Regions from separate parts of the Megasphaera sp. An286 genome, predicted to be linked through region 2. Evidence: riboswitches for the same ligand, from Rfam matches in the RefSeq annotation. Region 2 holds a riboswitch; each other region holds the start of a gene.
What was found. A riboswitch is a leader RNA that binds a small molecule or an ion and turns the genes downstream of it on or off. The one in region 2 is predicted to bind ZMP and ZTP.

Region 1 (10,322 bases), on a different contig from region 2:
GAAAGTCGAGTCTGCTCAACCGTTTTTTGGAAACAGAACGAGCCATCGTCACCGACGTGCCAGGCACGACGCGCGACGTCATCGAAGAATGGATTACCATACAGGGCGTGCCGATCTGCCTTGTCGATACGGCGGGCATCCGCAGCACCGACGATACGGTCGAGCAAATCGGCGTGCGCCGGGCGAAGGAATACATGGAACGGGCCGATATTATCCTCGTCGTCGTCGACCAGTCCCGGCCTTTGCAGGAAGAAGACCGGCAGATTTTGGAAACGGCCAGAGGCAGGCAAGCCCTGATCGTATTGAATAAGGAAGACTTGCAGCCGGCCTTTGAAACGGAAGAACTGCAGTCCTACGGGCTGCCCCTCCTTTCGATTTCAGCCAGTACGGGAGCCGGCATGGGAGAATTGAAGGACGCCATGCTGTCGCTGGCCCTGCAGCAGGGGCTGACGGCGGCCCAGAGCGCCCTGCTGGCCAATACGCGCCATATCGAGCTGGTCCGGCAGAGCCGCGAAGCCCTGCAGCGGGCCCTGGACACGATAGAAGCGGGCATGCCCGTCGACTGCGCCATCGTCGATATCCGCGAAGCCTGGGAGCTCCTGGGCTCTATTACGGGCGATACGGTCCACGACGACATCATAGAAGAAATATTCAGCAGATTTTGTTTAGGTAAGTAGAAAAAGGGTGAAATCATGTTTGTAGTCGATACATACGACGTCATCGTCGTCGGCGCAGGCCATGCAGGCTGCGAAGCGGCCCTGGCCAGCGCGCGGTTAGGCGCGCGGACTCTCGTCGCGACGCTTAATTTAGATAATATCGCCCTCATGCCCTGCAATCCCGCCGTAGGCGGCCCCGGCAAGAGCCACCTCGTACGGGAAATCGATGCGCTGGGCGGCGAAATGGGCATCAATACGGATAAGACGTGCATCCAAATGCGCATGCTCAACACGGGCAAGGGGCCGGCCGTCTATTCCCTGCGGGCCCAGTCCGATAAGAAGATGTACCAGATGACCATGACCCAGGTGCTGGAAAATCAGGAACATCTGGACGTCAAGCAGCTCATGATTACGGATATCCAGATGGAAAACGGCGCCGTTACGGGCGTCGTCACGGAAATGGGCGAAGTGTACAAGGCGAAATGCGTCATCCTGGCGACGGGGACCTATTTAAAGGGAAAGATCATTACAGGCGAATGCGTCTATTCCGGCGGCCCCATGGGACAGCGGTCTGCAGAAGACCTGTCTGATTCCCTGCTGGCAGCGGGCATCAAGCTTATGCGCTTTAAGACGGGCACGCCGGCCCGCGTCGACCGCCGCACCTTGCGGACGGAAGAAATGCAGAAGCAGGAAGGCGACGAGCAGGGCCACGCCTTTTCCTTTTTGTCCGAACGGAAGAACCGCAACAAGGAATGCTGCTGGCTGACCTTTACGAACGAGGAAACGCACCGCATCATTCGGGAAAACCTCGACAGGGCGCCCATGTGCAACGGCGTCATCCAGGGCGTTGGCCCGCGCTACTGCCCGTCGATCGAGTCGAAAATCGTCCGCTTTGCCGATAAGAAGCGCCATCAGCTCTTCGTTGAGCCCGAAGGCGAAATGACTGAAGAAATGTACGTCCAAGGGATGAGCACCAGCCTTCCCGTCGACGTGCAGTACGCCTTCCTGCGGACGATTCCCGGCTTGGAAGACGTGCGGATCATGCGCCCCGGCTACGCCATCGAATACGACTGCCTGGACCCGACGCAGCTGACGCCGTCGCTGGAAACGAAGGCCATCAGCGGCCTCTTTTCGGCAGGCCAGTCCAACGGCACCAGCGGCTATGAGGAAGCGGCGGCCCAGGGCCTCATGGCCGGCATCAACGCGGCCCGCAAGGTACAGGGCAAGGAGCCCTTTATCCTCACCCGCTCGGAGGCCTACATCGGCGTCCTCATCGACGATTTGGTCACCAAGGGAACGGAAGAACCGTACCGCATGATGACCAGCCGCTCGGAATACCGACTCATCCTGCGGCAGGACAACGCCGACCTGCGCCTGACCCAGAAGGGCTACGACATCGGCCTGGTCACGCAGGAACGGTACGACGCCTTTATAGAGAAGAAAGAAGCCGTCGAAGCGGGACTGGAGGCGCTGAAGGCCCTGCCCGTCACGCCGACAAAGGAAAATCAGGAAAAGCTGGCTTCTATCGGCACGGCTCCCGTCCGTACCGGCCTCAAGGCTTACGATTTGCTGCGGCGCAACGAAGTGACCTACCATACGCTGAGCCAGGTATTTCCCCTGCCGCAGCTGGCCGACGACGTATGCGAGGAAATCGAGATCATGGTCAAGTACGAGGGATATATCAACCGCCAGCTGGAACAGGTGGAAAAGATGAACCGCCTGGAAAAGAAGCTGATGCCAGAAGATATCGTATACGCCGACATCGATACCCTGTCGGGCGAAGCGCGGCAGAAGCTGGACGCCATACGGCCCCGCTCCTTAGGGCAGGCCAGCCGCATCTCCGGCGTATCGCCGGCGGATATTACGGCCCTGCTCATCGTGCTGGAACAGCGCCAGCGGGAGGAAAGCCATGTTTAGAGACGAACTCATCGCGGCGGCGAAGGACTTTGGCCTGGCCCTGACGGCGGAGCAAATCGACCGATTCTGCCTGTTTGCAGAGCGCCTGGTCGAGACGAATAAGGTCATGAACCTGACGGCCCTTACGGAGCCAGCCGACGTAGCCGTAAAACACATGATAGACAGCCTGTCGTGCTACGACGCGGCGTGGTTTCCCGAAGGGGCCTCCGTCCTGGATCTCGGCACGGGAGCCGGCTTTCCCGGCCTGCCCCTGCTCATCTACCGGCCCGATTTGAAGGTGACCTTTTTCGATTCCCTGCAGAAGCGGCTGACGTTTTTACAGGGCGTGACGGCGGAGCTGGGCCTGACGGCTTCCTTCCTGCACGGCCGGGCCGAGGAAATGGCCCACAAAGAGGAATACCGGGAACGCTTCGATATCGTGACCAGCCGGGCCGTAGCCCGCCTGCAGATATTGGCTGAATGGGCCCTTCCTTATACGGCTCGCCAGGGCGTATTTATCTCATTAAAAGGCGCCCAATATGAGGAAGAGCTGGCCGAGGCCCAAAAGGCCCTGTCCATCCTCGGCGGCGCGGCGGCGGAAGTCCGCCCCGTCCATTTGCCGGGTCTGGATGACAAGCGGGCCGTCCTGTATATCAAAAAGACGAAGAAATGTCCGGCCAAATACCCGCGCAAGCCGAAAATGGCCGCTAAAAATCCGCTGTAATCATCTATAGTTTATGTTCAAGGGAGGCATGTATCATGTCTTTAAAGAAAACGATCTTAGCTGCGCTGACTGCCTGCGTAGCCCTATCTTCCGTAGCCTTCGCCGAAAATCCGGAACCGCCGGCAGTGGCGGCCCAGGCTGCTTACGTCATGGACGCCGATACAGGCGATGAGCTGTATGCCAAACAGCCCGACCTGAGAGGCTATCCGGGAAGCACGACGAAGATGATGACCTGCATCGTCGCCCTGGAAAACGGGCAGGCCATGATGGATAAGACGATTCGCATTACCGATAAGGCCCTGAGCGTCGAAAGCGATGCCTCTGTCCTCGGCCTGCAGCAGGGCGACCAGATTACCCTGCGCAACGCCCTGACGGGCATGATGCTCGTGTCGGGCTGCGATGCCGCCGTGGCCATTGCGGAAACGGTTGAACCGACGGAAGAAGCCTTCGTCGCAAAAATGAACGCGAAGGCGGCAGCTCTCGGTGCGACCCATACGCATTTCGTCAATCCCCACGGCCTTCCCGACGCCAACCACTATTCGACGGCCCGGGATCTGGCCAAGATAGGCGCCTACGGCATGAAGCTGCCGGCTTTTCGGGATATTGTCAAGCGCAGTACCTTCGACATGCCCTACGTCGACGGCAGCTATAAGCATTGCGTTTCGACGAACGAATTCCTGACTAGCGGGTTCCCCGGAGCAAACGGCATTAAAACCGGCACGACGAATGCCGGCGGGCCGTGCCTCGTCGTTTCGGCGACTCAGAACGGGCGGACGGTCATCGCGGCTATCATGAATTCGGAAGACCGCTACGGCGATGCCCAGGCCCTGATGAAATACGGCTTTTCCGTATTGAAGCCTCTGGAAAACGTCTACATCATCCGCAAGGCCCCGGCAGGCCAGACGCTGACCGAATTGGGCCGGCAGCAAATGGAACAGGCCAAGGATGCGGCAGACGCCAAGGCTAAGGGGCAAGCCGCGCAAGAAACTGCTTATGGAACGGACGCCGATACGGCCGACATGGCTGCAGCAGCTGTGAAAAAATCTGCATAATTCTTGACAGGTATGCTCTAAATCCGTATAATCATATCATAACAACGTACCTATACAGTGCAGGACTGACGGAATGAAGTGGAATAACCACGTGGACTGCACGGTGACATATACGCCGACCGTCTGGGCAAGAGTACATCTATTCTTTGTCCAGCCGGCCGGCTTTTTATTGCTCTGGCGGGACAAGTCAAAGGAGACGATATCATGAAGAGAAATCGCTGGCTCATTGCCCTGTCCGCCATGGGAATTCACATCTGCATCGGCAGCGTCTACGCCTGGAGCGTCTTGACCAAGCCCATTATGGAATCGATGGGCTTTACGCTGCAGCAGACGACGTGGACCTTTTCCCTGGCTATCTTGTTTTTAGGATTGTCCGCCGGATGCCTGGGCAGCTTCGTCCAAAAGGCCGGCCCCCGCAAGTCGGGCCTCGTGTCGACTTTATTTTTCGTTTCGGCTATGTTCGGCACGGCGGCGGCCATGGAGTTCCGCAGCCTGCCTATGCTGTATCTGTTTTACGGCGTTATCGGCGGCATCGGCTTGGGGACGGGATATATTACGCCCGTCTCGACCCTGGTCAAATGGTTTCCCGACAACCGCGGCTTTGCCACGGGTTTGGCCATCATGGGCTTCGGCTTTGCCAGCATGATCGCCGGTCCGGCGATGCAGCTTCTCGTCGCTAATTTTGGCCTGGCGACGAACTTCCTCATCCTGGGCGCAGTGTATCTCGTCGTCATGACAGCTTCGTCCCTGTACTTAGCGCCTCCGAAGGCTGACGAAATGCCCCGTCCCGACACAGCGCTGGCGAAGCCCTCCGGCCCGGTCTATGCCGATGCCATGCCGCAGTTTTCCCTGAAAGAGGCCATGAAGACCTGGCAGCTCTATACGATTTGGTGGCTCTTTTTCGTCAATATCACCTGCGGCATCGCCCTCCTGGCCGTCGCCTCGCCGATGGCCCAGGAAGTCGTCGGCATGTCGCCCATGGCTGCCGCGTCCATGGTCGGCCTCATCGGCTTTTTGAACGGCGCCGGCCGCATCGCCTGGGCGACCGTATCGGATTATATCGGCCGGGCTAATACGTACGTCCTCTTCTTCTTCATCGAGGCCCTGGCCTTCTTCAAGCTGTCGACGGAAACGAACGCTTTCAGCTTTCAAATCGTCGTGCTGCTCATCATTACCTGCTACGGCGGCGGCTTTTCCTGTATGCCGGCCTACCTCAGCGACCTGTTCGGCACCAAGGCCCTGAGCGCTATCCACGGCCGCATCCTCACGGCCTGGGGCGCCGCCGGCGTGGCCGGTCCCCTGCTCCTGTCGTGGATCAAGGAGACGACGAACAGCTACTCCATTACCCTGCAGGTCTTCTCGGCCCTCTTCGTCACATCCCTGCTGGTTATGGCCGTCCTGAAATACAAGACGCGACACGGCATCACTGGTCAGGACGCCTACTGGTCGGCGAGGAAAGCGTCTGTTAAATAAATTTCAGTAATAAAAAATCAGGGTCTTCCTTACTAGTGGAAGATCCTGATTTTTTTTTTGTCTGTTCAACGATTTAATTTAGAGTCTCTGGGGAATACCCGGGCCGACAGGCCAGCCTGTGAGATACCAGAAGATGAACAAGGCATACCACATGACCAGGAAGGCCATGGCGTAGGGCATCATGAGGGATAAATAGGTGCCGATGCCGCTGTCTTTTTTGTAGCGGCGGATGATTTCCAAAAACAGGGGCAGGAACGGGTTGACTAAGGCGACGGTATTCAGCGCGCCGTCGCCGGCCCGGAAGGCAGCCTGGATGAAGGCCGGGTGATAGCCCAAGAGCATGAACATAGGGACGAAGACCGTCGACAGCAGGGCCCATACGGCGGAGCCGCTGGATGTAAAGAGGCCCAGGAGCTGGCCGAAGAGCATGAAGCAGATGAGAGCCGGCAGGCCGGTCATGCCTACGTCTTTCAGGAACAGAGCCCCTTTCATGGCGATCATCGTCGACATGTTGGTCCAGGCGAAGGCTGCGATAAACTGGGCAATGAAAAAGGCCATGACTAAAAAGCCTGACAGGCCTTTGACGGCGTTGGTCATACAATGTATCATGTCATCGGCGTTTTTGATTTTGCCTATGGATACGCCGTAGGTCAGTCCGACGGTCAGGAGAAAGCCGCAAAGCAGCGGGATGACGCCGCGCAGCAGAGGCGACCCCAGGAGCGAATGGGTCTGGGAATTGCGGAGCAGGCCGTTGTCGGGAAAGGCCATGAGGAAGACGACGGCCAAATACAGGACGGCGGCGATGAGGGTGTGGCGCAGGGCCTTTTTTTCCTCCGGCGATACGTCGGGAATAGTCAGGTTTTCCTGGGCGTGGGCCGGGTCATATACGCCCATGCGCGGTTCGACGAATTTCTCCGTAATAAAGGTCGTCACGGCCGTCAGGTAGAAGACGGCGAAGGACATGAAATACCAGTTGTCGATTGGCGTGACGGTCATCGTCGCGTCGATGGTACGGATGGCCTGGGTCGTAATGCCCGACAAGAGGACGTCCGTCGTGACGATGAGGATGTTGGCCGTAAATCCCGAATAGATGGCGGCCAGGGAACAGGCGAAGCCAACTAAGGGATGGCGTCCCATGGAATAAAACAGCATGGCCGCTAAGGGCGGCATGATGACGATGGCCGCGTCAGAAGCGATATGGCTCATGAGGCTGATGAAGACGACGGCCAGGGTCACGTACTTCCGCGGGATATTGTGCATGGAGTGATGGATAAGCGTCTGGAGCAGCCCCGTTTCCGACGCCACGCCCAGGCCGAAGGTCAGGACGATGATCATGCCCAGGGGCGGGAAATTAATGTAGTTTTTGATGAGGTTCGTCAGGAGCCAGTCCAAGCCTTCAGCGCTGATGAGGCTGCGGATATGGATGATTTCATTGGTCTTGAGATTGACGGCCGTTACGCCGGCCAGCTGCAGGACGTAAGAGCAAAGGGCCAGCACCATGAAGAAAATCAAAAAAAGAATAGCTGGATTGGGAAGCTTGTTGCCTACCCGTTCCAACCATTTGAGAAAAGAGCCGCGCGTGTCGTCGCTTACGGCGACGGCGGCAGCGGTGTGTTTCATACGGATCCCCTCCTATGTAATTATGCTGTAAAGGTATACGTTATCATTCCCCTATTGATATAAAGTAATACTTTACTATAGTAGCGTATTACTTTACACGCAGCATGTCAAGAAAAAGTATTTAATCTATCCATAGGAAATTCGTATGGTTTTAATGTAATGGGGATATAATCGAAAAAATCCCCTGCTTTACCGGCAGGGGACGTCAAATTGTTATTTCCAGATTTCTTTCATAATGTTCTTATACGATTCGTTCAGGTGCTCGATGACGGTCTGGAACAAGGCGTATACGAGGTCGCCGTTCAGCGATTCGTCGGCGCTGACGATGGAAATATCCAGGATCAGGGAGCCCTTGTTGTCAACGTAATACTTAAAGGCCTTGAAGGTCTGGTTGTACGTGTTGAGCAATTTAGCGAGGCCTTCGCTTCCTTCGGGGACTTTCGGGGCGACTAAGATGCGGATAATGCCGTAAATGCTGTCGTCGGCGATGACGATGGTCGGCAGGTTATTGCCGTCGATAGCGAGCTGCGAGCGGAAGACGACGGTATGGAAGGGGTCGTCCTTGATTTCGTCGACTGTAAAGGCGGACAGATTTTTTTCTTTTAAATATGCTTGGAAGCTTTCGGCTTTTTTATTCATGACAATCACTCCTAGTATAGTAGAATTAATGCTCTTACAGGCTATTATATCATAAATTGCGGCCCCTGGCTTCTGTATTTGCGTCCACCCTGTTGCTTCTTCTGTGATATAAATCACAATATATGATTCGTGCGCATAATTGACTGTTAATGATTGAAAATACGCAATTATGATAGAAAATGATTGAAAAAGAAAGAAATTGATTGTATAATGCAGGTGTAAAGGAACTGAATAGAAAGGATGAGGGTCATGCTGACCGAAGAAAGACAAGCTGAAATCATGCGGATCGTCAACGTGCACGGCGCCGTGTCGGTTCAGGAGCTGGTCAATTATCTGGATATTTCCGAATCGACGGTCCGGCGGGATTTGGCCGCCTTAGACGAAGAAGGGCTGCTGCGGCGCGTTCACGGCGGGGCGACGTCCTTGAAGGAAGGAGCCTATGACGCCGCCATGGAAGATTTGCAGGACAAATACTCCCTGCATATTGGAGAAAAACGGCGCATCGCCCAGTTTGCCGCCTCTCTGGTCCGTCCGGGCGACTTCGTGTATCTCGACGGCGGCTCGACGGTCGAGCAGATGGCCGATTTTCTCGTCGGCTCCGAAGCGTCCTTTGTGACCAGCGGCCTGCCGACGGCCCAGAAGCTGGCCCGCAGTGGCGTAAAGGTGTACGTCCTGCCCGGCCTGGTCAAGGGAAAGACCGAATCGGTCATCGGCAGCGAAATGCGGGACATGCTGAGCCGCTACCACTTTACGAAGGGATTTTTCGGCACGAACGGCCTGACGCCTCAGGAGGGCTGCACGACGCCCGACGTGGAGGAAGCGGCCTGCAAGGGCGCGGCCGTGCGGCAGTGCCGGCAGGCTTACGTATTGGCTGACGTCAGCAAGTTCGGCCAGTCGGCGCACATCACCTTTGCAGACCTGGCCCAGGTCACGGTCGTCACGGCCAAGGGCGAAGAAGACATGGACTATAGTTCTTACGAATCTTTGACGGAGGTGCATATCCTTTGATTTATACGGTTACGTTCAATCCCTCGCTGGATTATGTAGTGCAGATGAAGGAATTTAAGGCCGGCGACATCAACCGGGCCGAAGCGGAAACGATTTATCCCGGCGGAAAGGGCGTCAACGTGGCGCTGGTACTGGGAAATCTTCACATTCCGGCGAAAATGCTCGGCTTCATCGCCGGCTTTACGGGACGGGAAATAGAACGGCTGGCTTTGGAATGCGGCAGCGACTGCGATTTCATCGTGCTGGACGAAGGCTATTCGCGCATCAACCTGAAGATCAGCGCAGCTGACGAAACGGCGGTCAACGGCATGGGGCCGGTTATCCCCGACGACAAACTGCAGGCCCTGATGGCCCAGATCGACGGGATGGCCGACGGTGATACCCTCGTATTGGCCGGCAGCATCCCGGCCGCCCTTCCCGACGACATATACGAACGGATCCTGCGCCGCCTCGAAGGCCGCTCCGTACGGGTCGTCGTCGACGCGACGGGCGATTTGCTGAAAAACGTCATGAAATATAAGCCCTTTTTAGTCAAGCCGAATAACTTCGAGCTGGGCGAATTGTTCGATACCGTCCTCAAGACGGACGAAGAAATCGCCGAATGCGCAAGAAAGCTTCAGGATATGGGCGCGCGAAACGTCCTCGTATCCCTCGGCGGCGACGGCGCCCTGCTCCTCGGCGAAGACGGCCGGGTATACCGCATGCAGTCGCCTAAGGGCAAGCTGGTCAATTCCGTCGGCGCCGGCGACAGCATGGTAGCCGGGTTCTTAGCCGGCTTCGAATCGTCGGGCGGCGACCTGCAGGAGGCCCTCAAGATGGGCATCAGCGCCGGCAGCGCTTCGGCCTTCCACGATTGGCTGGCGACGGAAGACGATATTAAAGAAGTATACGGCCAGCTGCCGTAACGCAGGTTTGTAGGTAAAAGGAGATTGTAAATTCATGCGGATTGTAGATTTATTGAAAAAAGAAAGTATCGACTTACAAGCCGTCGTCGCCGACAAGGGCGCGGCGATCGACCATCTCGTATCCCTGATGGATAAAGGCGGCAACGTGACGGATCTGGAAGGATACCGCAAGGCCGTGCTGGCCCGCGAAGCCGAAGGCAGCACGGGCATCGGCGAAGGCATCGCCATCCCCCACGCCAAGACGGACGCCGTGTCGGCTCCGGGGCTGGCGTCGATGATCGTCCGTTCGGGCGTAGAATATGAAAGCCTGGACGACGAGCCGGCCTTCCTGTTCTTCCTCATCGCCGCC
Region 2 (10,322 bases):
TGGGTTAAAACCCCGCCACGTGGAAATGATCGCCCTGGGCGGTACGATTGGCGTCGGCCTGTTCATGGGCTCGGCCAGCACGATTCAGACTGCCGGTCCGTCCGTATTGCTCTGCTATGCATTGGCAGGTTTGGTTATGTTCTTCATCATGCGTATCATGGGCGAAATGCTCTATCTGGAACCGGTAACGGGTTCCTTCGCTACGTATGGTCATAAGTATATCTGTCCCTTTGCCGGTTACTTGACGGCGTGGTGCTACTGGTTCCTGTGGGTTACGGTAGGTCTTTCGGAAGTAACGGCCGTAGGCATTTACGTTCACTTCTGGTTCCCCGACGTTCCCCAGTGGATATCGGCCTTAGGCGGCATGCTCATCGTAACCTTGGCCAACATGGCTGCCGTTAAATACTACGGTGAATTCGAATTCTGGTTTGCTATTATCAAAGTTACGACTATCGTCGTCATGCTCGTCGTCGGCGCGATGATTATCCTGTTCGGCTTCGGCAACAACGGCGTACCCCTCGGTTTCTCCAACCTCTGGTCTCACGGCGGCTTCTTCCCCAACGGCTTCGGCGGCATGATCAGCGCAATGTGCGTCGTCGCGGCAGCCTTCCAGGGCGTCGAACTCGTCGGGATAACGGCCGGGGAAGCGCAGAACCCGAAAGAAACGTTGCGCAAAGCTACGAAAAACATCGTTTGGCGTATTCTTATCTTCTACATCGGCGCTATCTTCGTCGTCATCACCTTGTATCCTTGGGATGAACTGGGCATGCTCGGCAGCCCCTTCGTAACGACCTTCGCTAAAGTAGGCGTTACCTCCGCCGCCGGCATCATCAACTTCGTCGTACTGACGGCTGCATTGTCCGGCTGCAACAGCGGTATTTACAGCTCCGGCCGTATGTTGTACACCTTGGCTGAAAACGGCCAGGCTCCGAAATTTTTCGGCAAATTGTCCTCTCACGGCGTACCGCAGCACGGCATCATGGTCACCTTGGCCTGCCTGCTCTTCGGCGTTGTTTTGAACTACCTCATTCCGGATTCCAAGCTGTTCCTGTACATCTACAGCGCCAGCGTATTCCCCGGCATGGTTGCCTGGTTCGTACTGGCTTACTCGCAGAAGAACTTCCGCAAACGCTGGGGTGAAAAAGCGATGGCTGAACACCCGTTCAAATCGCCGCTCTTCCCGTACGCTAACTATTTCTGCCTTATCTTCCTCGTTCTCGTTACCATCGGCATGTGGGTCAACCCCGATACGCGTATGTCCCTCATCGCCGGCTGGACCTTCATGATCATCGTTACGGCCGGATATTTCCTGGCTGGATATCGTAAGAACGAATATAATGAAGACGGCACCTTAAAAGCAAAACACTAATTCATACTAAAAGGAAGCATGCGTCTGCGTGCTTCCTTCTGTATGATACTTGCTTTAATTGGATTTAAATTATGACAGATATATTTATTTTACTGTCTAGTCAAAACGGACAAAGTAAGATATAATATAGAATACTCACAGTAATAAATCAAAAGGAGATGTTGTATCATCATGGCAGTAGAAGTTATTAGCACGACAAACGCTCCGGGCGCAGTAGGCCCGTACTCCCAGGCTATCAAAGCTGGTGATTTCCTCTTCGCATCCGGTCAGGTTCCCCTCGTTCCGGAAACGGGCAAAATCGTAGCAGGCGGCGTTACGGCTCAGGCTGAACAGAGCATGAAAAACGTCGGCGCTATCTTGGAAGCCGCTGGCCTTTCCTATGACGATGTCGTTAAAACGACGGTATACTTGGCTAACATCAGCTTCTTCGGCGCTGTTAACGAAGTATACGCTAAATATTTCAACAAAACGTTGCCGGCTCGTTCCTGCGTAGAAGTCGCTGAACTCCCGAAGGGCGCTCTCGTAGAAGTCGAAGTTATCGCATACTGCGGCAAATAATCTGACATAGCCTTGAAAAAAGTCTCCGGCGCGCAGCCGGAGATTTTTTTGGTCAAAAGCAGAGAGGCATTTGGATGTGAGAAAAATTTTTTGATAAATTTTGAAAAAAGGCTTGCATTTTCTTATCAGATGGTGTAATATATAAAACGTCCTTTGGAGAAAGAAATGACATGGACCGTTAGCTCAGCTGGCAGAGCACCTGACTCTTAATCAGGGTGTCCAGGGTTCGATCCCCTGACGGTCCACCACATACTACCTATGCAGAACATCACTGCATAGGTATTTTTTTTGCAGAAAATGCTCTATTCTTGATTTTACAGGCGGCAGGACGGTATAATGAATCTGTATATATAATGTTTATAATAAAATCATACGGACGGCTATATGATGGATTGAGGAGAGATATATCATGATTACTTGCAACAGTAACGGCAGTATGGACGTCGTGGCGATCGGCGTCGATACGCGGATGCTGGCTTTATCCCGCATTCCTAAGGAAGACGGGGAACTGATTCGGGCCTATGTGGAAGCGCATGAAGACGTCATGCATTATACGTCCCTGCGCGTGTTTCACTGCCTGACGGAAGGCCGGAGTAAGACCTATTTTTTGATTGGATTGCATAAGAAACCCATACGGTATGCTACGTATGAAGATTTTCTGACGGCGAAGCGCCTCATGGCCGCGGCGATGGCCGAAGGCGTGTCGGAGCTGGCCGTCATGGTCGACACGCTGGAAATGGATATCGGCGCCTTAATCGACGGCTTATTATATCGGAACTACGAATTCCTGCATTATAAAAGCGACGCGAAGGGGCGGACTGTCCGCAGCATCAACCTGGTTACGTCGAGCTTGGAAATCAAGGCCTTCAATACGATGTGCTACATGTATTCCGCCATATACGAAGGCGTGTACATGGCCCGCAATTTGGTCAACATGCCGCCGAACGAGCTGACGCCGCGGCGGTTTTCGGAAATCGTATCGGCCGTCGTCAAGGGCGACAATATTACCGTCGAGATGCTCAATAAATGGGCGCTGGAAAAGCGGAAGATGGGCGGTATCGTCGCTGTCGGCAAGGGCAGCATGAACCCGCCGCAGCTCATGACGATAACCTATAAGGGCGACCCGGACAGCAAGGACATGCTGGGCATCGTCGGCAAGGGCGTGACCTACGACAGCGGCGGCTTATCCATCAAGAGCCAGGCCAATCAGGAATTCATGAAGGACGACATGGCCGGCGCGGCTGCTGCTGTCGGTGTCATACGGGCCCTCATGCTGCTGAAATATCCCGTCAACGTCGTCGCTGTGATTCCGCTGGTGGAAAATATCCCGTCGGGTATGGCTTACCACGTCGACGATATATTGACGATGTACGGCGGCAAGACGGTGGAAATCAAAAATACCGATGCTGAAGGCCGCCTGATCCTGGCCGACGCCGTGTCCTATGCCCAGGAGCTGGGAGCGACGAAGCTCATCGATCTGGCTACCCTGACCGGTGCCTGCGTAACGGCCTTGGGAACGGTGCGTTCCGGCATGATCGGCAACCATCAGGAATGGATGAACCGTTTCTTCGACGTAGCCGCGGCGGTTCACGAAAAGGTATGGCAGCTTCCGGCTGACCGGGAATATGAAGACCTCCTCAAAAGCGACGTAGCGGACCTAAAGAATACGGGCGGCCGCGACGGCGGCGCGATTACGGCGGGCTTGTTCATCAAGCAGTTTGTCCATCCCGATATTCCGTGGATTCACCTGGATATTGCCGGTACGGCCTTTTGTGAGAAAAAGGATGAAACGGGCTTCTTCGGCGCGACCGGCGTGGGCGTCAAGTCCATTTTGGAATTATTGAAAGGAGGAGCCAAGTGAAAGTCGATTTGCACATGCATACGACCTGCTCCGACGGCGTGTATACTCCCGAGGAGCTGACGAATTTGGCTGTCCAGGCCGGGCTGGACGTCATGGCTATTTCCGACCACGACACGATTGATGCCTATACGACGGGCTGCCGGCTGAACCCCGGCGTCCGCATCATTCCGGCGATGGAAATGAGCTCCGATTACGACGGCGAGGACGTCCACGTTCTGGGCTATTACCTCGATACGGAAAACGCTGCCCTGCAGGAGTACTGCGCGCAGTTTAAGCTGCGCCGTCAGATGCGGGCCATGGAAATCGTCGAGCGCTGTGAGTCCTTAGGCTATGTCCTCGACAGGGAGCAAATCGAAGGCGTATTAGCTCGCGGCGGCACTATCGGCCGGCCCCACATCGCGCGTATGCTCGTGGCTAAGGGGTACTTTCCCGACGTGACGGCCGTCTTTGATGCGATATTATACCGCGGCGGCCCGGCCTACGTGCCCTATCGCCGCAAGTCGATTGATGAATGCATCGAGCTGATCCATCAGGCCGGCGGCTTGGCCGTGCTGGCGCATCCGGGGCTGCTTCACGCGGCGCTGCCGCACGTACTGACGCATTCCTTCGACGGTATCGAGGTATATCATCCAAAGAATCGGGGGCGCTATGAAGAATTTTTAGCCGTCGCCGAGGAAAAGGGCTGGTATGTCGGCGGCGGCTCGGATTTCCACGGCACGACGGGGCGCTATCCGGAGCAGGTCGGCATATTCTCCTTTGATACGGAGCGCGTAGAGCCTTTGCTGCAATATAAGAAGAAATAGGTGAACGCTATGAAAGTCATCGGATTTATCGGAGCCAGCGGTACGGGAAAAAGTCATCACGCCCTGGACGTGGCGTACGACCATCATATTTCCTGTATCATTGACGACGGCCTGCTGATTTATCAAAATCGCATCGTTGCCGGCCGCTCGGCCAAGGAAGAAACGAACCGCATGAAAGCCGTCCGCCGGGCGATCTTTCTGCAGCAGGAGCACGCCCAAAGCGTAAAAGACGCGCTGGATGAGCTGCAGCCGGACCAGCTTCTCATTTTAGGGACGTCGAAGCACATGATACATCGCATCTGCGAAGCTCTGGGGCTGCCTGAAGCGGACTCGTACATTCGCATAGAAGACGTGTCGTGTCCCGTCGAAATTGAAAAGGCCCGGATGATTCGCATCAACGAGGGAAAGCACATCATTCCCGTGCCGACGATGGAGCTCAAGCCGCGCTTCCGCGGGTATTTGCTGGCGCCCATCCACTCCCTGCTGACCCGGCGGAATCAAAAGGCTCCGGATTTCGAGCATTCTGTTGTGCGTCCCGTTTTCAGCTATTACGGGAAATTGACCTTTTCCAACGAAATGCTGGAGCATCTGATTATCCACCGCCTGCGGCAGATAGGCGGATTGGCAAAGGTCAACCGCCTGCGGATCGATAAAAACCGCGAGTCGGAAGGGAACGGGCTGGCCGTATTTTTAGTCGTAACGGTATATTACGGCGAAAATCTGAAAAAACTCATGAGCACCATCAAAAAGGGACTGCAGCAGGATATAGAATATACGACGGGCATGTCCTTTGAGATTTTGAAAATTACAGTTCGCGGCGTCGTACTGCGATAGAAGGGGAGATAGCGTGTCAGGTACAGAATTATTGATGTTGGGAACGGGAAATGCGATGGCTGTGCGCCGGTATAACACGTGCTTTGCCGTCCGTACGGCTGAGGGACAATGGTTTTTAACCGACGCCGGCGGCGGAAACGGCATTTTCAAGCGCTTGGAAGACGGCGGCGTTGCCTATGCGGATTTGCATTATATGTTTGTAACCCACGGCCATACGGACCATATCATGGGCGTCCTCTGGGTCATGCGCAAGATCGCTTCGCTGATGGGATCCGGAGCATACGACGGGCAGTTCCACATTTATTGTCACGACGTGGTGAAGCAAATGCTGCTGTCTATGGCGGAAATGATGTTTAAAAAGAAGGATTTTGCCTGTATTGGCAAGAACATCTGCATTCACGAATTGAAAGACGGCGACACGGTGGAGTTTCTCGGCCTGTCCCTTACGGCCTTTGATATCTGCTCGACCAAGGCCAAGCAATTCGGATATCTATTGACCTTCCCCGACGGCATGAGGCTGACCTGTCTGGGCGACGAGCCGTATAACGAGCGCTGCCGGCAGTACGCCGAAGGAACGGATTGGCTGCTGGCCGAGGCCTTTTGCTTATACGAGCATAGAGATCTGTTCCGGCCCTATGAGAAGAACCACAGCACGGTAAAGGACGCGGCGGAAACGGCGGCTTCTCTCGGCGCGGCGCGTTTGGTGCTGTACCACACGGAAGAAAAGACCGGCAGCAGCCGGAAGGGGCTGTATACGGAAGAAGCGAAGGCCTATTACGGCGGCGCCGTGTACGTCCCCGAAGATATGGAGCGGATCGCGCTCAGCCGCTGAAGCGCAGACTGATGGATTATATAAAGGAGTCGTTCGATGATACAGCTTATACTTTGCGGATTGGTAACGGGCTTATTATATTTTTGGAATTATAAATACTGCAAACTCAGCGCGGACCCGGCCTATGCGCTGCAAAACCCGATTATGCTGCGCATCAGTTCTATAGCGCGCAGCGTCGGCACGCCGGCGTTTCTGGCCTTTCTCTTTTATACTGTGGAGTGGAGCGCCGTCTATTATCTGGTCAGCCTGTTTGTCGGCATCCTTGCGGCCGGCTTGGCTTATAAAGGCGGCAAGGGAAGGGGCTTCATGCATTTTATGGGGATTATCGCCTGGATTCCCTGGGTGTGCCTCAACGGAATGCTGTTATATTTGATTATGAAATCATTATAGTAAACGGAAAGGTTGTGAAGACAATGGCAGAACGAACTCTTTCCTGCGCCGACTGCGGCGTAGTGAACTGCAACGTCATGGATAAGGAATACCCCTCTTTCTGCGCGACGACGCACATGGATGAAGAGGTAAAGCGGGAAGCCTTAGCATTGTATGAGCAGGACGACAATCAGCAGGTCATGCAGACGGCGGCTGGCGTCGAATGCGACGGCTATTTAAAGTGGTGCCGCGTCCAGGAGACCATTGAATTTGCCAAACGCATGAATTTCCATAAAATCGGCATTGCGACCTGCGTCGGCTTGATACAGGAAACGCGGATGCTGGCGGGGATTCTGCGCAAGCACGGCTTTGAAGTCTTCGGGATGGCCTGCAAGGCCGGCGCCGTTCCCAAGGTAGAGCTGGGAATTGACGAAAAATGCAATGCCGTCGGCGTCAACGCCTGCAATCCCATCCTCCAGGCTAAGATGCTCAATGCCAAGCATACGGATATGAACATCGTCATGGGCTTGTGCGTCGGCCACGACAGCTTATTTTACAAATATTCCGAGGCCCTGACGACGACGCTGGTCGTCAAGGACCGCGTGACGGGCCATAATCCCGTGGCGGCATTGTATACCAGCCAGTCCTATTATAAGACGAAATTATAAGCCGAGCGAGCGTATCGCTAAAAGGCGCTGCCCTTGTCTGTTTCCCATTGACACAGGGCGGCTGCGCCTTGTATAATGAAACAGAAGCATGTGACTGACGGAAGTGGAGCTACCACGGGGAGCATGGTTCATTACAGCCGACCGTCTGGGCGAAGGTTCCAGAAGTGTCGGTATTTTTATTTTTGCCAGGAAATTTCTTATTTTCAGGAGGTAATACTAATGAAAGAATTGCAATTGAAATACGGCTGCAATCCGAATCAATCATCGGCAAGAGTATACATGAAAGACGGCAGCGACCTGCCCTTTGAAGTCATGAACGGCCGTCCGGGCTACATCAATCTGCTCGACGCCTTCAACAGCTATCAGCTGGTCAAGGAATTGAAGGAGGCGACGGGCCTTCCCGCCGCGGCGTCCTTTAAGCACGTCAGCCCGGCCGGCGCTGCCGTCGCGACCGACATGAGCGATACGCTGAAAAAAATCTATTATGTAGACGACTTGAAATTATCTCCCCTCGCTTCGGCCTATGCCTGTGCCCGCGGTGCAGACCGCATGAGCTCCTACGGCGACTTCGTCGCCTTGTCGGATATTTGCGACGCCGAAACGGCGACGCTGCTGAAACGGGAAGTATCCGACGGCGTTGTAGCTCCGGGATATACGGACGAAGCCCTGGCTATTCTCAAGACGAAGAAAAAGGGCAACTACTGCGTGCTGAAAATCAATGCCGATTACGTTCCTCAGCCTGTCGAATCGAAGGACGTATACGGCATTACCTTTGAACAGGAACGCAACAACGCCAAGATTACGGCCGACTTGTTCCAGAACTGCCCGACGAAAAATAAGGACATCCCCGAAGCGGCGCAGCGCGACTTGCTCATAGCGCTGATTACCCTGAAATATACGCAGTCCAACTCGGTCTGCTACGTCAAGGACGGCATGACCATCGGCGTCGGCGCAGGCCAGCAGTCCCGCGTTCACTGCACGCGCCTGGCCGGCAACAAGGCCGACATCTGGTGGCTTCGCCAGAATCCGAAGGTATTGGCCCTGCCGTTCCGCGACGACGTGCGCCGTCCGGACCGCGATAACGCCATCGACGTATATATTTCCGACGACTACGAAGACGTGCTGGCTGACGGCGTATGGCAGAATCTGTTTACCCAGCAGCCGGAACCTCTTACGAGAGAAGAAAAGAAAGCCTGGATCGGCCAGCTTCACGGCGTAGCGCTGGGCAGCGACGCCTTCTTCCCCTTTGGCGACAACGTAGAACGGGCCCACCGCAGCGGTGTCGATTACATCGCCCAGGCCGGCGGCTCCATCCGCGACGACAACGTCATCGAAACGTGCGACAAATACAATATTGCCATGGCGATGACCGGCTTGCGGTTGTTCCACCACTAAGATATATCAAGAGCGTCCCCTCTGGGGACGCTTATTTTACAGCCTTCTTTTTCTTGACTTAGAGCGTACTTCATGTGATACAATGAAAGTGTTTATGAGAATGAGTTTATCGGGAGGTAGGTTATGGAAAAAGCAAAAGTATATTTTACGGATTTTCGCTGTAAAGTAGGGACGAATAATCTGATGAAGCTGCAGAAGCTGTGCAAGAAAGCCGGCATCGAAACGATCGACTTCGAAGGAAAATTCGTCGCCATCAAAATGCATTTTGGCGAATTAGGCTGTCTGGCATCGATTCGCCCGCAGTACGTTAAAGCCGTCGCCGACTTGGTTAAAGAATTAGGCGGCAAGCCCTTCCTGACGGACTGCAATACATTGTATCCCGGCAGCCGCAAGCACGCCCTGGAACATTTGGACTGCGCCAACCTGAACGGCTACAATACAATTACGACGGGCTGTCAGATCATCATCGGCGACGGCCTGCGCGGCACGGACGAAGTGGAAATTCCCGTCAAAAACGGCGAATACGTACAGAACGCCAAGATCGGCCGGGCGATTATGGACGCCGACGTATTTATCAGCCTGGCTCACTTCAAAGGGCATGAAATGACCGGCTTCGGCGGCGCCGTTAAAAACATCGGCATGGGCTGCGGCAGCCGCGCCGGCAAGATGGAACAGCATTCGTCGGGCAAGCCGGCTGTCAACGCCAAGAAGTGCAAGGGCTGCCGCCGCTGCGCATCCGAATGCGGCTCCGATGCAATTACCTATGAAGATAACATCGCCCATATTCACGAAGATTTGTGCAAGGGCTGCGGCCGCTGCATCGGCGCCTGCGCCTTCGACGCCATTCACACGGTGCAATGGGACGCCAGCGAAAAACTGGATTACAAGATGGCTGAATATGCTCAGGCCGTCTGCCAGGACCGCCCGTGCTTCCATATCAACCTGGTCATGGACATTTCGCCGAACTGCGACTGCCATGGCGAAAACGATGCGCCCGTATTGCCGAATATCGGCATGTTCGCTTCCTTCGACCCCGTTGCCCTCGACCAGGCCTGCGTCGACGCCTGCTTAAAGGCCACGCCGCTGCCGAACAGCCAGCTGTCCGATAACCTGGCGAAACCCGATTGGGAATGCCACCACGACCATTTCCTCGACGTTCATCCGGATATCAACTGGGAAGCTACGCTGCGCCATGCTGAAAAAATCGGCCTTGGCGTAAGAGACTACGAATTAATTACGGTAAAATAAGCCGAAGCCTATGCGGAAGGCCCCGCCTGCATTTGTACAGGCGGGGCTTTTCGTTTATAATGAAAAGAAACTGCTTTTGAAGAATTTGTATTTATTTTATCAAAACCAATTGATTTTTCCGGGCACTCTCTATATAATGTAGTTATATATTAAAAAATATTATTAAACCATTAATGTAAATTATAAATATATTAAAACGTACGCTGGTAGTTGACGATGCGGCATGTCGCCGACGGCGTATGACGAGAGAGCGAGGGAGTGAAGCGATGAATTGTGTAATTTGCGGGAAAGAATTTACGCCGCGGCGATCTATTCAGAAATACTGCAGCGCCGAATGCCGGCGGTATGCCAACCGTCATGGCGTCAACGATATCCGGGCCGCCGC
Region 3 (10,322 bases), on a different contig from region 2:
AACGCCGGGCCACACGCCGGGCGGCCTGTGCCTGTACGGCGAAGGCGTCGTCTTTTCCGGAGACACCTTGTTCCGCTATTCCGTAGGCCGTACGGATTTATACGGCGGCTCGTCCCGCACGCTCATCAGCAGCATCAACGACAAGCTCATGGGCCTGCCTGACGATACGGTCGTCCTGCCGGGACACGGGCCGGAATCGACTATAGGGGAAGAACGGCGGGGAAACCCCTTCCTATACGGAGGCTGGTAAGCCATGTCTATGTACAAGGAATCCCAGTTCTGGCTGCGCGTCACCCTGACGGCTCTCGCCGGCGCGCTGTTCCTGCTGGTCCATTCCATCTACTGGCCCGTCGTCATATCGCTGATCCTGACGTTCATCCTGATGCCGATGCGAAATCTGTTTATGCGCCTGTGCTACAAGCTGACGAATCGGCGTCTGCCCGCGGACATAGCCATACTCCTTTCGTTTTTTACGTTTATCCTGGTCATGACCGGCCTGACGAACGTCATACTCAAGCCGCTGCTGTATCAGCTGAATTTATTGGCGGCCAACTTCAACAACCTGGTGGCCCAGACGGCGGCGCTGGTCAACCAGCTGGAAAACGAACAGACGCAGTTTTACATTCCCGAGCAGATCAAGGTCATCATCAACGACGCCTTCGTTAAGGTCGGCAATTACGGCGTAGAAGGCGTGACCAATCTCATCCGTTCCGTCTTCGTCATAGCCGGCACGGTCGTGGAATTTTTCGTCGTCCCCTTCATTACGTTTTACTTCATGAAGGACGGCGGCCGCATGGTACGGTCCTTTGTCAATATTTATCCGGAGCACTACCGGCCTCAGCTGGCGGTGGTGTTTGATGAAATACACACGGTGCTGAGCCGCTACATACGCGGCCAGCTGCTCATGAGCTGCATTATCGCCACGCTGACCTTTCTCGGCATGTGGGCTATGGGCGTTCCCTATCCCATGGTCATCGGCCTGATTGCAGCCATTACAGAATGGGTTCCTATCGTCGGACCTATCGTGGGAGCCATACCGGCTATCCTGCTGGGAGCGACTGTCGACCTGACCTTGTCGGTCAAGGTCCTCGTATTTTACGTCATCATCCAGCAGATAGACAGTCACCTCATCATGCCGCAGGTCATGGGGGCGGTTATCAGCCTCCATCCCGTCGTCATCGTCATCGCGCTGCTCATCGGCGGCACCCTGTTCGGCGTGGCCGGCATGATACTGACCGTACCCGTAACGGCGGTCCTGCAGATTTTGTGCAAGCATTTGTGGTTTTACAATACGTATAAAGAAAAGGCGATGAATACATATGGAAACTAACAACACCAGTAAAGAAGAAATCATGAATATCATGATGAAGCGCATGAAAGACAAGATAAAAGATAAGAAATGCAAGATGACGTCGCAGCGGCAGGTCATCCTGCGGGCCTTCGTCGAAAGCGATATCCGCCACATGAACGCCGAAGAAGTCTTTGAAATCGTAAAGAAGATGTCTCCGGACATCGGCCTGGCTACGGTATATCGGACGCTCGACTTGTTCACGGAAATGGATCTTCTGAAAAAGCTCGATTTTGACGACGGATGCAGCCGCTACGAATTGAACGACCGCGACAACGAAGGTCATTTCCATCATCACCTGATCTGCATGGGCTGCGGCAAGGTGTGGGAATGCCAGGACGACCTGCTGGAAACGCTGGAGTCTATTTTACAGAAGCGCCTCCATTTCCATACGGTAGATCATCAGCTCAAGGTATACGGCTATTGTGAAGAATGTGAAAAGAAACGGGAGGCTGAACAAGGCGAACATGAATAATACGCCGGACCTTCAGACCTACAGCTACAGCGGCCCCGAACGATATCATTCCCTCGTCGGCCAGGTCATGGCCTCCCTGGGCTATGTCGGCGGCCGCGAATGCCGCACTATAGGCGCAGCGGTCGTCCTGGAAGAACGGGACGGCCGTCTCCGTTTGTCCTGCGCCTTCGGCGGCGACGGCACCTGGCGGTCGGAAGCCTGGCTGTCCCGGCCGGGAGCCGAGCGGGCCGATATCAAGGACTGCCTCCTCCATTGGCACGAACAGTTCAGCGGCAAGCCCAAGAGCCAGTGGGGAACTCTCATCGGCGTGCGGCCTACCAAATTAGTCCATCGCCTGTTTGACGAAGAGATGGATGAGGAAGCAGCCCGTCGTCATCTGTGCAGCCGGTATGAGGTGGCGGAAGACACGGCGAAGTTTCTCGTCCAGATAGCGGCGGTGCAGCGGCCCTATGTGACGGGCGGCAAGAAGGATATTTCCGTATATGTCGGCATTCCCTACTGTCCCAGCCATTGCGTGTACTGTTCCTTTCCTTCGCGTCTTATCGGAGAAGAGAACGATGGCGCACTTCAGGATTTTGCCGACGCCATCGTCGCCGATATAGAAGATATGGGCCGTTTGTGCCGGCAGTACGGCCTGCGCATCCGCTCGGCTTACGTAGGCGGCGGCACGCCGACGTGCCTGCCCCTGCCAATACTGCGGCGGCTGATGATGGCCATGAGCTCCGTCTTTGCCGGCGCGGAAGAGTGGACTGTCGAAGCGGGGCGGCCCGATACGGCATCGGAAGACGTATTGGCCTTGCTGCGCTGCAGCGGCGTGACACGTATCAGCGTCAATCCCCAGACGATGCAGCAGCGCCTTCTCGACGCCATCGGACGGCGGCATACGACGGAAGATATATACGACATGTACGAGCGATGCAGACAAATGGCCTTTCCCGTCGTCAATATGGACTTTATCGCCGGCCTTCCCGGCCAAACCGTAGAGGATATGCGGGAAAATATGGAAATTGTTTGCCAACTGCACCCAGAAAATGTTACAATTCATACGTTAGCATTAAAAAAACGGGCGCCTTTATTTCATCACCCCCTGCGGGAGGACATCCCTTCTGCCGAGGAAGTGGGCGCTATGCTGGACGTGTGCTGGCAAACGCTGCAGGAAGGCGGCTACGGACCGTATTATATGTATCGGCAGACCTACATGGCCGCCAGCTTCGCCAACGTCGGCTACGCCTTGCCGGGAGCCATCAGCCCCTACAACATCGAAATGATGGAAGAACGGGGAACCGTCCTGGCCGCCGGGCCGGGGGGAGCGACGAAATTTGTCCGCAGCGACGGCCACAGTCTGGAAAAGCTGTACATGCCTAAGGACATAGACAGATACATAGAGGCTCTGCCGGAAAATATGAGGCAGCGCCGCCGTTTGTGTGCTATCATATATGGAGGAGAGGATTTGTAATGGCAATTACCGCACCCAGAGGTACGCAGGATTTCTTGCCGGAACAAACGGCAGACTGGCAGATTTTAGAGCAGAAAATCCGTCAGATCTGTTCGCTTTACGGGTTCGGCGAAATTCGTACCCCTTTGTTTGAAAGTACCGAATTGTTTTTGCGCGGCATCGGCGAGACGACCGACGTCGTTACGAAAGAAATGTACACCTTCAATGACCGCGGCGGCCGCAGCATGACCTTGCGCCCTGAAAATACGGCATCCGTCGTCCGCGCGTATTTGGAGCATAAATTATACGGCGACCCGAAGGTTCATAAGTTCTATTACATGGGGCCCATGTTCCGTCACGACCGTCCCCAGGCTGGACGGTACCGCCAGTTTAATCAGTTCGGCGTTGAAGAAATCGGCTCGAAGGACCCGGCCGTCGATGCGGAAATCATCGCGATGGCCTTTCAGCTGTTCCGCGAATTGGGACTGAACGATTTAGTCCTTCATCTCAATTCCGTCGGCTGCCCGAAATGCCGTCCCATTTACCGGCAGAAGCTCCTCGATTTCTTCGCCGACAAAAAAGATCAGCTCTGCGACGACTGCAAGGCCCGTCTGGAAAAAAATCCCCTGCGCGTCCTCGACTGCAAGGAAGAAGGCTGCAAGCAGGCCGCTGTCGGCGTTCCCGAATTGACGGACAACCTTTGCGACGACTGCAAGGAGCACTTTGCCAAGGTTCAGGAATACCTGACGAAGATCGGCATTCCTTACGAATTGGATCCGCGCCTCGTCCGCGGCTTGGATTATTATACGAATACGGCCTTTGAAATCATGTACGCTCCCTTAGGGGCTCAGAGCACGGTCTGCGGCGGCGGCCGCTATGACGGCCTCATCGAAGAAGTGGGCGGTCCGGCGACGCCGGGCATCGGCTTTGCCATCGGCATGGAACGGCTGCTCCTGACCTTGAAGGAACAAGGCCTGCTGCCGCCGGTGGAAAAGAAGCGACCCGTATTCATCGTAGCCCTCGGCGACGCGGCTAAGACGGAAGCCTTCAGCCTCCAGCAGCAGCTTCGTGCCAAGGGCATGTATGCTGAAATCGACACGATGGGCCGCAGCATGAAGGGGCAGATGAAGTCAGCCAACCGCCTGGAAGCCGATTATACAGTCATTATCGGCGAAGAAGAGCTGGCCGCCGGCCAGGCTCAGGTTCGCGATATGGCTACGAAAGAGCAAGTCAGCGTTCCGATCGACGGAATTGTTGCATATATGGAAACACATAAGAAGGGATGATTCATTCATGGATACAATGGAAGGTTTGCACCGCTCGCAATATTGCGCTGAAGTCAGCGAAGCGGACAATGGCAAAGAAGTAATTCTGTGCGGCTGGGTGGAACGCCGCCGCGACCACGGCGGATTGATTTTCATCGATCTCCGCGACCGTACGGGCATTGTACAGGTCGTAGCCTCGCCGGATTACGAAGAAGTTTCCTTTAAAAAGGCCGAACAGGTCCGTACGGAATACGTTCTGGCTGTCCGCGGCGTCGTGCGCATGCGCGATAAGGATACGGTAAACCCGAAGATGAAGACCGGCACGATTGAAATCCGTTGCGAAGAGCTGCGTATTCTCAACTCGTCCAAGACGCCGCCGTTCTACATTGAAGATAACATCGACGTCGATGAAAAGATCCGCTTGAAATACCGGTATCTCGACCTGCGCCGTCCGGAAATGCAGAACAACCTCATCATGCGCCATAAAGTAAAACACGCTATGCGCACGTTCCTGAACGAACACGGCTTTATCGATATCGAAACGCCGGAGCTGTGCAAGAGCACGCCTGAAGGCGCCCGCGACTACCTCGTACCGAGCCGCGTCAACGAAGGTAAGTTCTATGCATTGCCCCAGTCTCCGCAGATTTTCAAACAGCTGCTCATGATTTCCGGCATGGACCGCTACTATCAGATCGCCCGCTGCTTCCGCGATGAAGACCTGCGCGCCGACCGCCAGCCTGAATTCACTCAGCTGGACATGGAAATGTCCTTTATGGATCAGGAAGAAATCTTGACGCTCGTCGAAGAAATGGTTCACTATATCTTCAAGGAAACGCTGGGCCACGACGTAGAACTGCCGATTCACCGCATGACCTGGGACTACGCCATGGAAAACTACGGCTCTGATAAGCCGGACCTGCGCTTCGACATGAAGTTTACCGACATTACGGACCTCGTCCGCGATACGGAATTCAAAGTGTTCCGCTCCGTTGTCGACAACGGCGGCCAGGTCAAGGCCATCAACGTCAAGGGCGACGCCGGCATTCCGCGCCGCGAACTGGACAACCTCGTCGAATACGTATCCCGCTACGGCGCCAAGGGCCTGGCATGGATCTGCTTCATGGAAGACGGCACGCTGAAATCGCAGGTTAAGAAATTCCTCGGCGAAGATACGCTCAAAGCTATCGGCGAAAAGTGCGGCAGCGAAACGGGCGACTTGGTTCTCATGATTGCCGACAAACCGGCCGTCGTCGCGGCAGCTCTCGGCGAACTGCGTAAGGAAATGGCCCGCCGCATGAACATGATCGACGAAAGCAAATTCGCCTTCACCTGGGTCGTTGATTTCCCTATGTTCGAATACAGCGAAGAAGAAAAACGCTACGTCGCCATGCATCATCCGTTCACGGCTATCCGCGACGAAGACCTGGATAAATTGGAAACAGACCCGGCTCACGTCTATGCTAAGGCATACGACCTCGTTCTCAACGGCGTCGAACTGGGTGGCGGCTCCCTCCGTATTTACCAGCCTGATTTGCAGCAGCGCGTATTTAAGGCTATCGGCCTTACGCCGGAAGAAGCAGAACAGAAATTCGGCTTCCTGCTCCGAGCCTTCGAATACGGTGCTCCCCCTCACGGAGGCTTGGCCTTCGGCCTGGACCGCATGATCATGCTCATGCTCAAACGCAAGTCCATCCGCGACGTCATCGCCTTCCCGAAGACGCAGAACGCTATCGACCCCATGAGCGAAGCGCCGTCGGAAGTTACGAAAAAACAACTTCACGAACTTCACATTCAGGTAGAAGAAGAACTCGTCAAGAAATAAAAGTCGCATTACAGAAAAAGGTATCGGCATGGCCGGTACCTTTTTTATCAGATAGAAAGGAAGTTGAGCAACGTGAAACTGCAATATGTAAAAGCAGACCCCAGCGGTAATACGACCTTATTTGTGCTGAGCGATGTCGCGCCGGAACAGCGTAGCTTCTTGGCAGCAAAGCTCCTGAAAGATAAGGGCGTCGACGCCGAGCAGGTCGCGTATTTATCCATGACGGAAGGCCAGCCGCTGCGCGTCGACATGATGGGCGGCGAATTCTGCGGCAACGCGTCCCGCTCCGCTGCGGCCTATGCCTTGCAGCTGGCCGGTGGAGATAGGGGCGAATATGCCGTGTCCTGTTCGGGATGCGACGGCGTTCTGCAGGCTCAGGCGAAAAAACGGCCTGACGGCTCCTACGACGCCTATATCGAGATGCCCCTGCCCCTGTCCGTTGAAGCAGTTCTCCTGGACGTAGGAGGCATGCCGAGCCGCTTTTTCCGCGTCGAGCTGCCGGGCATCGTTCATTTCGTCCACTTTGCCTCTGAAGCGGAAATGGAATACAAGGACATGTTTTGGACGGCCTTGCAGGACTATGCGTCGGACGAACAGCTGGACGCGTTCGGCCTCGTCCTCTTTGACCCGGCCCATCTGCATATGGTCCCCGCCGTATACGTGACGGCGACGGATACGCTGTACTGGGAACAGAGCTGCGGCTCAGGCTCGGCGGCTGTAGCGGCGGCCCTGGCCTGCGTAGGCAAAAAGAACGTGTCCTGCACGATTCAGCAGCCTGGCGGCGCGATTGCCATCGCCGCGGCCGTAGAAGGAGAAGACAAGGAGCTGCGCAGCATTTTTATCGGCGGCCCCGTATCCTTTGGCGAGGTACAGGAAATCGACATGTAATCATACTGCGTATGGCATGTAAGCCGGTTCTCTGTGAACCGGCTTCTTTTCGTACTAGCCGACATGCGCCAGGTGATATCCCTTTTTTGATTTTTGTGGAGCCGGGCTGTATCCGGGAAGGGGCAAATGTCATTGACAGTATACGGAGAATTCTTGTATAATAAGTCCATAATCATGTGACTGACGGAAGTGGAATCAACCACGGGGAGCATGATTGACGCGAAGCCGACCGTCTGGGCAACATTTCCAGAAGTGTCGGTATTTTTTTATGCTACGAACAGGAGTGACGCAAATCATGGCACAGGTATTAAGCGATATTGAAATTGCACAGCAGACCACGCTGGAACCGATCGTAAAGATTGCGGAAAAAGTCGGATTAACTGACGATGATTTGGAATTATACGGTAAATATAAGGCAAAGATTTCCTTTGACGCTATCAAGCGCCTTTCGAAAAACGAAGACGGCAAGCTCGTCCTCGTCACGGCTATTACGCCGACGCCGGCCGGCGAAGGCAAGACGCTGACGACGATCGGCCTCGCCCAGGCGCTGAACTACATGGGGCATAAGGCCGTCGTCGCCCTGCGCGAACCGTCCCTTGGCCCCGTATTCGGCATTAAGGGCGGCGCTGCCGGCGGCGGCTACTCGCAGGTACTGCCGATGGAAGATATTAATCTCCATTTTACAGGCGACATGCACGCTATTACGGCGGCCAACAATCTTCTGGCCGCTGCCATCGACAACCACGTTCATCAGGGCAACGCCCTGCGCATCGACGTGCGCCGCGTCATCTGGAAGCGCGTCATGGACATGAACGACCGGGCCCTGCGCAACATCGTCGTCGGCATGGGCGGCAAGGTCTGCGGATTCCCGCGGGAAGACCACTTCATGATTACCGTTGCCTCGGAAATCATGGCGGCCCTGTGCCTGGCCAGCGACCTCATGGACTTGAAGAAGCGCATGGGTGACATCACCGTAGCTTATGACTTGGACGGCAACCTCGTGACGGCCCGCCAGCTCGGCGTCGAAGGCGCAATGGCTATCCTCATGAAGGACGCCATCAAGCCGAACCTCGTCCAGACGATCGAGCACACGCCGGCCCTCGTACACGGCGGCCCCTTCGCCAACATCGCGCATGGCTGCAACTCTGTCGTCGCTACGAAGCTGGCCCTCAAGATGGGCGAGATCGCCGTTACGGAAGCCGGTTTCGGCGCAGACCTCGGCGCGGAAAAATTCATGGACATTAAGTGCCGTTTCGCCGGCATCAAACCGAACGCCGTCGTCGTCGTCGCAACAGTCCGGGCTCTTAAAATGCACGGCGGCGTAGACAAGAAGAACTTGCAGGAAGAAAATATCGAAGCCTTGAAGAAGGGCTTTGCCAATTTGGCTAAGCACGTGGAAAATATGCGTACCTACGACGTTCCCGTCGTCGTCGGCATCAATAAATTTGCTACCGATACGGATGCGGAAATCGCGACGCTCCGCCAGCTCTGCGCCGATTACGGCGTCGACGCAGCCCTCAATAACTGCTGGGCCGAAGGCGGCAAGGGCGGCGTAGAATTGGGAGAAAAGGTACTGCAGCTCATCGCCCAGCCGCAGACGCCGTACAAGCCGCTGTACGACGTAAACGACACCATCGCCCAGAAGATGGAAACGATCGTCAAAAAGATTTACGGCGGCGCAGGCGTCGTCTTTGAAAGCAAAGCGCAGAAACAGGTTGCCGAGCTAGAAAAATTCGGCCTCGACAAGATGCCTCTCTGCGTAGCGAAAACGCAGTATTCCTTGTCCGATGACCCGGCTCTCCTCGGTGCACCGAAGGACTTCACCGTTACTGTCAAGGACGTGCGCGTCTGCACCGGCGCAGGCTTTATCGTCTGCCAGACCGGCGACATTATGACGATGCCGGGCTTGCCGAAGGTTCCCGCTGCTAATAGAATGGATATCGATGAAAATGGCGTTATCACAGGATTGTTCTAAGCCCGATTTCAGCCGCTTCCAGTCCATGCCCCTCGACGCCCTGCTGGAAGCGACGGCCTCTAAGGAGCCCGTTCCCGGCGGCGGCGGCATCGCGGCCATGACGGCAGCTTCGGCGGCGGCCCTCGTCGAGATGGTGGCAAACCTGACCCTCGGCAAAAAAGGGTATGAAGACGTGGCCAAGCTGATGGAGTCCATCAAGATGCAGGCCCGAGACCTGCGCATACGCTATCTGGCCGGCATTGCCGAGGACGCGGCGGCCTTTGACGGCGTAATCCGGGCCGTGCGGCTGCCTAAGGATACGCCCAATCGGAAAGACATCGTGCAGCAGGCCTTCAAGGAAGCGGCGGAAATCCCCTTTTCTCTGGGAAAGGATATTTTCGTCCTCGTGCAGCTGGCGGAGCAGACCGTGCGCTACGGCAATAAGTGGGTTATTACGGACGGAGCCATTGCGGCCATGAACGCCCGCTCTGCCATGCGGTCGGCTTTTTACAGCGTCCGCGTCAATTTACAGTCTATTACAGACGAGCAGTACGTGCGGGATATGACCGAGGCCATTCAGCGCATCGAACGCGAAGCGGCCCTGCTGGAACAGCGCGTAGAACGGGAATACGAAAGAAGATAAATATATGAAATACGGCCCTGCCATGAAAGGAGATACTTTCACGACAGGGCCGTTTCTTGTTTATGCAGTTGTTTAGAATTCGTATGTCGTTCCCGGTTCGACGACCTGGACGGGAATATTGTACTTGCTTTCCGTAAGCTGCTTATATTCCTGCGGGTCGGCGTCGATGATCGGCCACGTCTTGTAGTGGACGGGGATGACGAACTTCGGCTGAATCCACAAGGCCGCCAAGGCCGCGTCGTCTATGCCCATGGTAAAGTTGTTGCCGATGGGGAGAATGGCGCAGTCGATCTTGCCGAAGCGGTCGAGGATTTTCATGTCTGAAAACAGACCCGTATCGCCGGCGAAGTAGACGCGCTTGCCGCCGAATTCGACGATGACGCCGCAGGCCATGCCGCCTTCGACGCCCGATCCATGAAAGGCCGGCGTCAGGCGAATCGTGCCGAAGGGAAAAGAGGCACTGCCGCCGACGTGCATCGCGTGAGCCCGGCA

Region 1: another riboswitch for ZMP and ZTP. It lies ahead of B5F80_RS05135 (OFA family MFS transporter); the one in region 2 lies ahead of B5F80_RS00860 (phosphoribosylaminoimidazolecarboxamide formyltransferase).
Region 3: another riboswitch for ZMP and ZTP. It lies ahead of B5F80_RS06880 (formate--tetrahydrofolate ligase); the one in region 2 lies ahead of B5F80_RS00860 (phosphoribosylaminoimidazolecarboxamide formyltransferase).

Annotation. Positions count from the first base shown of each region.
Region 1 is NZ_NFIY01000008.1:6,193-16,514, reverse strand. Features, by position in the region: gene mnmE (tRNA uridine-5-carboxymethylaminomethyl(34) synthesis GTPase MnmE) at 1-677, shown strand, start outside; gene mnmG (tRNA uridine-5-carboxymethylaminomethyl(34) synthesis enzyme MnmG) at 693-2,573, shown strand; gene rsmG (16S rRNA (guanine(527)-N(7))-methyltransferase RsmG) at 2,566-3,276, shown strand; gene B5F80_RS05140 (D-alanyl-D-alanine carboxypeptidase family protein) at 3,312-4,328, shown strand; ZMP/ZTP riboswitch at 4,380-4,464, shown strand; gene B5F80_RS05135 (OFA family MFS transporter) at 4,533-5,801, shown strand; gene B5F80_RS05130 (AbgT family transporter) at 5,880-7,421, opposite strand; gene B5F80_RS05125 (YbjN domain-containing protein) at 7,635-8,060, opposite strand; gene B5F80_RS05120 (DeoR/GlpR family DNA-binding transcription regulator) at 8,310-9,068, shown strand; gene pfkB (1-phosphofructokinase) at 9,065-9,973, shown strand; gene B5F80_RS05110 (fructose-specific PTS transporter subunit EIIC) at 10,008-10,322, shown strand, end outside.
Region 2 is NZ_NFIY01000001.1:174,466-184,787, forward strand. Features, by position in the region: gene B5F80_RS00815 (amino acid permease) at 1-1,369, shown strand, start outside; gene B5F80_RS00820 (RidA family protein) at 1,541-1,927, shown strand; tRNA gene B5F80_RS00825 (tRNA-Lys) at 2,100-2,175, shown strand; gene B5F80_RS00830 (leucyl aminopeptidase family protein) at 2,337-3,788, shown strand; gene B5F80_RS00835 (PHP domain-containing protein) at 3,785-4,591, shown strand; gene B5F80_RS00840 (hypothetical protein) at 4,601-5,425, shown strand; gene B5F80_RS00845 (MBL fold metallo-hydrolase) at 5,439-6,257, shown strand; gene B5F80_RS00850 (hypothetical protein) at 6,294-6,647, shown strand; gene B5F80_RS00855 (DUF1847 domain-containing protein) at 6,671-7,294, shown strand; ZMP/ZTP riboswitch at 7,375-7,452, shown strand; gene B5F80_RS00860 (phosphoribosylaminoimidazolecarboxamide formyltransferase) at 7,514-8,689, shown strand; gene B5F80_RS00865 (DUF362 domain-containing protein) at 8,813-9,937, shown strand; gene B5F80_RS00870 (hypothetical protein) at 10,204-10,322, shown strand, end outside.
Region 3 is NZ_NFIY01000012.1:30,930-41,251, reverse strand. Features, by position in the region: gene B5F80_RS06915 (MBL fold metallo-hydrolase) at 1-250, shown strand, start outside; gene B5F80_RS06910 (AI-2E family transporter) at 254-1,330, shown strand; gene B5F80_RS06905 (transcriptional repressor) at 1,353-1,823, shown strand; gene hemZ (coproporphyrinogen dehydrogenase HemZ) at 1,816-3,279, shown strand; gene hisS (histidine--tRNA ligase) at 3,279-4,544, shown strand; gene aspS (aspartate--tRNA ligase) at 4,552-6,345, shown strand; gene B5F80_RS06885 (hypothetical protein) at 6,418-7,233, shown strand; ZMP/ZTP riboswitch at 7,400-7,479, shown strand; gene B5F80_RS06880 (formate--tetrahydrofolate ligase) at 7,529-9,208, shown strand; gene B5F80_RS06875 (cyclodeaminase/cyclohydrolase family protein) at 9,177-9,830, shown strand; gene B5F80_RS06870 (metal-dependent hydrolase) at 9,903-10,322, opposite strand, start outside.